Regions from separate parts of the Staphylococcus equorum genome, predicted to be linked through region 2. Evidence: a T-box and tRNA genes for the amino acid it is inferred to sense, from the RefSeq annotation. Region 2 holds a T-box; the other holds one or more tRNA genes.
What was found. The T-box of region 2 lies ahead of serS (serine--tRNA ligase). A T-box ahead of a tRNA ligase gene usually reads a tRNA of that ligase, here a tRNA-Ser.
Positions count from the first base shown of each region.

Region 1: it encodes a tRNA-Ser, which carries the amino acid that the T-box ahead of serS (serine--tRNA ligase) is inferred to sense. The anticodon was not compared.

Region 1 covers NZ_CP118982.1:1,871,547-1,874,978, reverse strand. The annotation lists gene PYW44_RS09035 (lipoate--protein ligase) at 1-320, shown strand, start outside; gene PYW44_RS09030 (IDEAL domain-containing protein) at 420-638, opposite strand; gene PYW44_RS09025 (competence protein ComK) at 891-1,454, shown strand; tRNA gene PYW44_RS09020 (tRNA-Asn) at 1,609-1,683, shown strand; tRNA gene PYW44_RS09015 (tRNA-Ser) at 1,686-1,774, shown strand; gene PYW44_RS09010 (ArsR/SmtB family transcription factor) at 2,133-2,447, shown strand; gene arsB (arsenite efflux transporter membrane subunit ArsB) at 2,447-3,432, shown strand, end outside.
Region 2 covers NZ_CP118982.1:11,200-14,631, reverse strand. The annotation lists gene PYW44_RS00050 (AzlC family ABC transporter permease) at 1-596, opposite strand, end outside; gene serS (serine--tRNA ligase) at 925-2,208, opposite strand; T-box leader at 2,276-2,470, opposite strand; gene hutH (histidine ammonia-lyase) at 2,534-3,432, opposite strand, start outside.

The DNA.
Region 1 (3,432 bases), 840 kb from region 2:
AAAATATTGAAGCATTGAGTAATGAGAAATATCGTACATGGGATTGGAATTATGGTAGAAATCCAAAATATAACTTTGAAAGAGAAGAGAAGTTTGAAAAAGGTTTCGTTCAAATTAAATTAGATGTTAAACAAGGTCGTATTGAGCACGCAAGAATTTTTGGAGATTTCTTCGGTGAAGGTGACATAACAGAACTTGAAAATGCATTAGAAGGTACGTTACACGAGTTTGATAGTATTGAAGAAGCATTTTCAAACTACGATATTTATCATTATTTTGGTGATATCGATCGCCATGAACTCATTAGATTAATGTCTTAAACAAGAGTTATAAGTAAAAATAAAACTCAAAAAGGTCTATTCTCTAACTTATTGGTGTAAGTAGGGAATAGACCTTATTTTAAATAACAAGCTATTAAATTATCCAACGAGAAATTCCTCCAGGTTTCTGTATTCTTCAGTATAACGTTTGAAATCCTGCTCGTTTTTATTCTTAAGCGCGTGGTCAATGAGGTATTCTAACTGCTGTTTACGGACATTTCTTAACGACTCATCAATGATTAATTCAATACCTAAATCATTAATCGTTGACACAAAAGATTCTAATGAATTGTATTTAACATTTGTATTGTTTTTCATTTTCAACACAGCCCCTCTATCTATATTTACATATAGTATACAGCCTTTTATTTTTGAAATCAATAAATAGTCAGACTTTTCCGAAAATATAAGTGTAATTTGCAACTTTTCAAAAAATAAGAAAATGCAAAAGTATAATAACTAAAAATCAATTGTAGAAAATTTATAAAATATTTTATTAAATAAGTTGATTTTAAAATCTTTGTGTTATATTATTTGAGTATCACCATAAGCTTTAAGGAGGCGTCAGCTATGATTCAACAATACATTATTAAAAAAGGTGATATGGCTCTTCAACCTTGTAATTTATCTATAGGACTAAATGAAGGTACTTGTGTATTAAAGTATAAGGAGGAGCGTGATATTGTAAAGGAACGGACACATAAGATTATAGATCGTTCATGTAGATTTTATGGTAGCAGTTATGTATTTAAAAAAGAAGACACAATGAGAATTACAGGTATTAATAGTAAACCCCCGATATTATTCACTCCATTATTTCCTACTTATTTTTTTCCTACACATTCAGACCGAAAAGAAGAAAACACTTGGATCAATATTCATTATGTACAAACCATAAGAGCTTTAAAAGATAAAAAATGTAAAATCACATTTGTCGATAACCAGACTATAGTTGTTAATATTTCAGCACACAGTATGCATCATCAATACTTAAATGGTATATATTATTACTATATGATGGATAGAGCAGCTAGGGTGGCTACTTTTGATCCTGAATCTCCTATAGACTATACGAAACCACAATTAAATATTTATGAAGCATTAGCAAAATATTCTCTATTTGAAAATAAATAGCAAAACATTTCTGAAATTTAAATGTAAAAATGTCATATGTGGAATATTATATTAATTTAGTGTAAATATTCCGCATATTTTTTTGATTAAGGTACTTGAAAAATTCTCTGAAGTTGATATAATAGTATTTGTGCTTGATTGAGATATCAATTATTCCACAGTAGCTCAGTGGTAGAGCTATCGGCTGTTAACCGATCGGTCGTAGGTTCGAGTCCTACCTGTGGAGCCATTGGAAACGTACTCAAGTTGGCTGAAGAGGCGCCCCTGCTAAGGGTGTAGGTCGCGCAAGCGGCGCGAGAGTTCGAATCTCTCCGTTTCCGTTAATAAAAACAAGCTTTTTAATACCGAAGTCCTTAACAGGATTTCGGTATTTTTTTGTTTTGTGAATTTATAATTTGTAAATTCACAATTAATAATCATGATAGTAAGTAACCGCAAAAAGCTAAAAAGTATAATGAATTGCTACAAGTACTGCTAGTTGATACCACTTGTTATAGAGCTTCGTTAATCCTGTAATAACTTCATGTTTTATATTGCTCAAGTGTTAAGTGCTGTGAATCAACTATAATATATCAAAACTCAATTTTTTAATAAAAAAATTATAAGTAATCAGCAATAATACATAGACACTCGTCTATATAGATAGTATTATATTTAGTTATAAGAGGAGAGATGAACTTGTCATATAAAGAATTATCAAACGTATTAAAAGTGCTTTCTAACCCAAGTAGATTAGAAATTATGGATTTACTTTCTTGTGGTGAGTTATGTGCATGTGATGTATTGCAACATTTTCAATTTTCTCAGCCAACTTTAAGTCATCATATGAAATCATTAGTAGAGTGTGAGTTAATTACTACACGAAAAGAGGGGAATAAGCGCATGTATCGGCTTAACCACGATGTATTTGAACAAATTAATCAAAGTTTAAATCTAATAAATACTACAAATGAATTATGTATTTGTAAAAATATGAAGTCAGGTGAGTGTTAATGATGACGATATTAGCAATCACAATCTTTGTATTAACGTTAATTTTTGTTATCTGGCAACCTAAAGGTTTAGATATTGGAATTACTGCATTAATTGGTGCTGTAGTAGCTATAATTACGGGTGTTGTAAGTTTTTCAGATGTACTGGAAGTTACTGGGATCGTTTGGAATGCGACTTTAACGTTTGTTGCAGTTATTCTTATTTCACTTATATTAGATGAAATTGGGTTCTTTGAGTGGTCTGCTATACATATGGTTAGAGCATCAAAGGGTAATGGCTTGAAAATGTTTATCTTTATCATGCTTTTGGGTTCAGTTGTAGCAGCCTTCTTTGCAAATGATGGTGCAGCTTTAATACTTACCCCTATTGTATTAGCTATGGTACGTAATTTAGGCTTTGATAAAAAAGCAATATTTCCATTTATCATTGCTAGTGGCTTTATTGCAGATACAACTTCATTACCACTCATTGTTAGTAATTTAGTTAATATAGTTTCTGCAGATTATTTCGATATAGGTTTTATTGAATACTTTAGTAAAATGATTATACCTAATATATTTTCGTTGATTGCAAGTATTCTTGTGTTATGGCTTTATTTCAGAAAATCTATTCCAGGTAAATTTAACGAAGTAAATATTAGAGAACCAAGAGAAGCGATTAAAGATAAAAAGCTTTTTAACATCTCTTGGATTGTACTTGCTATCTTACTCGTTGGTTATTTAATAAGTGAGTTTATAAATATTCCAGTATCTATTATTGCTGGTATGATTGCTTTAATATTTGTATTATTAGCGCGTAAATCTAAAGCCGTTCATACGAAACAAGTAATTAAAGGTGCGCCATGGAATATTGTTTTATTCTCTATTGGTATGTATCTCGTCGTATTTGGCCTGAAAAATGTGGGGATTACAACACTTCTTGGTGATGTACTAACAAATATTTCAAGTTACGGCTTATTTAGTAGTATCATGGGCATGGGCTTTAT
Region 2 (3,432 bases):
ATTACAGTAATAATCAATACAAAATACGTCTTAATGCGAGAGCGTTGAACTGATTCAAACTGTGATACAGCTAAAAAGATAAACATCGCTGCAATAGCGAAATCTAAACCTAACGTCTCTGGGTTGTTTATGTATTTTCCAAAAATAGCGCCCATAACACATGCAAATGTCCAAAACAAATAAGCTGTGATATTTAAACCGTGTAACCAACGATCATTAATTTTTTCTCCTTTAAGGTGTGGTGTAATTGCTACACCAAACGTTTCATCTGTAATGAGCGTTGAAAGCCCTATTCGATTTAATAAACCGTATGATTGATAACTCGGTGCAAGTGTCATACTCAGTAAAAACATTCTGGAATTAACGATAAATGCTGTTAACACAATCGCAGAAATCGGCGTACCGGCGATGACTAGTGCACAAATAATGAATTGTGCAGCACCAGCATACACGAGTAAACAGAGTAAGATAATTTCAAGCAAACTAAATCCTGAGGCTACAGCTACAATTCCAAAAGACAACCCTACCCCAGCGTACCCTAATAATGTAGGAACACATTCTTTCACACCTTGCTTAAAAGTTACATGTGCTTCCATTACCTCACTCCTTTCATTTTTAATTTTTAAAAACAATAGATTAAGTTTAATATAAAGCAGGAGTTTCATTCAATGACTTTATACTTCTGTTTGTGTGACGGAAGACAACCCTCAGTTTAAATGTGTTGTTATAAAAAGGTTTTTGATGTGTCAGAATTTTATGAAATATTTTAGACTTACCTGTTGTTTTCCGTATAAAAAACCATTGAGGTCACTTATATAATTTTATAAATTACGTTATTTTTACCCCTCCCCTACCCCACCACGATATAAATAAAGAGCGTAGCAAATGCCTTTGCTACGCTCTTTTAGCCATGCTTGTTTAATTTTATTTTACAGGACGGATTTCTGTTTTACCGCCCATAAACGGAACTAAAGCATCTGGTATTGTAATAGAACCATCTGCGTTTTGATAGTTTTCAACGATTGCTGCAAATGTACGTCCAACTGCTAACCCACTACCATTTAGTGTATGCACTAATTCTGGTTTAGCATTTTTATCACGTTTGAAACGGATATTCGCACGACGCGCTTGGAAGTCAGTTATATTTGAACATGAACTAATTTCCTTATAATCATTATAGCTTGGTAACCAAACTTCTAAATCATATGTTTTGCTAGCTCCAAATCCAATGTCACCTGTACACAGATTCACACGACGATAAGGTAGCACAAGTTCTTCTAAAATCGCTTCTGCATGATTTGTCATTTCTTCAAGCGCATCCCAAGAATCTTCTGGTTTTTCAAAACGAACCATTTCAACTTTGTCGAATTGATGTAATCGAATCAGACCTCTTGTATCACGTCCAGCTGAACCCGCTTCACTACGATAACATGCTGATTGTGCTGTGAATTTAGCAGGTAAGACATCAGGACCTATAATTTCATTACGATAATAATTCGTTAGTGGTACTTCAGCTGTTGGAATTGTGTACAGCCCTTCTTTTTCAATTTTAAATAAATCTTCTTCAAATTTAGGTAATTGACCCGTACCATACATTGAATCTGCATTTACTAACTGTGGTACCATCATTTCTGTATAACCATGTTGTGTTGTATGTTTCGTTACCATGTAGTTCATTAATGCTCTTTCTAATTGAGCACCCTCACCAGTTAAGAAGACAAATCTCGCACCTGATACCTTAGCACCACGTTCAAAGTTAGCCATATTTAAATCTTCTACAAGATCCCAATGTGCTTTTTCTTCAAAATCAAAGTTTCTTGGTGTGCCCCAACGTTTAAGTTCTACGTTTTCTTCATCTGACGCGCCTACAGGAACATCATCTTGAATTATGTTTGGAATACGAGACAGTTTATCATTAAGATCATGATCTATTTGATTTAAATCATCATCTAAGACTTTAATTTCATCTCCAAGTTTACGCATCTCAGCAATAACATCGTCTGCATTTTCTTTATTACGTTTCTTCTGAGCAATCTCTCCACTTACTTTGTTACGTTGCGCTTTCATTTCTTCAGCTTGGCTAATTAATTGGCGACGCTTTTCATCTAATGCTAAAATATCGTCAACTACTTGTGCATCCATACCACGCTTTGTTACTTTTTCTCTAACTAAATCAGGTTCGTTACGGAATAATTTAATGTCTAACATATCGCATTCATCCTTTCAATTTTTAAAAATGTTTGGATAATAACACAAAAAAGACCACATCCCCTCTACAAGGGACGTGGTCTACGTGTTGCCACCCTATTTAACAGCCTAATTAGACTGCACTCTCCATAAATAACGGCCAAAGCCGGTTGTTCTTCTAATAGTAGGTAGATTCACACTAACGTTGATTACTTGTTCACACCAACCACAAGTTCTCTGAAATCAAACAATTAATACTACTTAGCCTACGAACAATAACTTATTAACTTGTTTTAAATATAGCAAATAACCTTATGTTTTTCAAGAGTGACAGTGCTGACGTCTATTATATCTCATTCATATACGCAATATCGTGTAAATATTGCGATACCGCTGCGATATCTTTATGAAATTGTCTATCTTCTGTGATAGATGGTATGATTTGGCGTAACGTTTGATATTTTTCATACGTTTTTGGTGATAACTTATCAATATCTTTATATTCTACTGCTTGTAATGCAATAATCGTCTCTATCGCTAAGACACGTCGTGCATTCTCTACCATCATATAACCGTGACGAGAAGCAATCGTTCCCATAGATACATGATCTTCTTGGTTCGCTGACGACGGTATAGAATCAACACTGGCAGGATGTGCAAGTGTCTTATTTTCTGAAACTAAACTTGCTGCCGCATATTGCATAATCATTGCGCCACTTTGTAAACCTGGTTGTGGACTTAAAAATGCAGGTAAGCCATTATTCAATTGTGGATTCACAAGTCTTTCTAGTCTACGTTCTGAAACATTAGCCAGTTCGCTGACCCCTAATTTTAAGAAATCTAAAGCAAAAGCAATCGGTTGTCCATGGAAATTACCACCGGATATCACTAGTGTTTCATCATCTTCATCAAATATAAGTGGATTATCATTTGCAGCATTCATTTCAAATTCTAGTTTTTCTTTAACATAATTGAACACTTGGAAACTTGCTCCATGAATTTGTGGGATACAGCGTAACGTATAAGCATCTTGCACACGTACTTCACCTTGTGTCGTAGTTAACTCAGAACCTTCTAACCAATCTAACATACGCGCAGCTACATCAATTTGTTCTTGGAAGTTACGTGCTTTATGTACTTTTTCATTATAAGCATCTGTAATACCATTGAGTGATTGATGTGTAAGTGAAGCAATCCATTCTGCTTGATAGCCTAGACTTTCTGCTTCTATATAGTTGATTACAC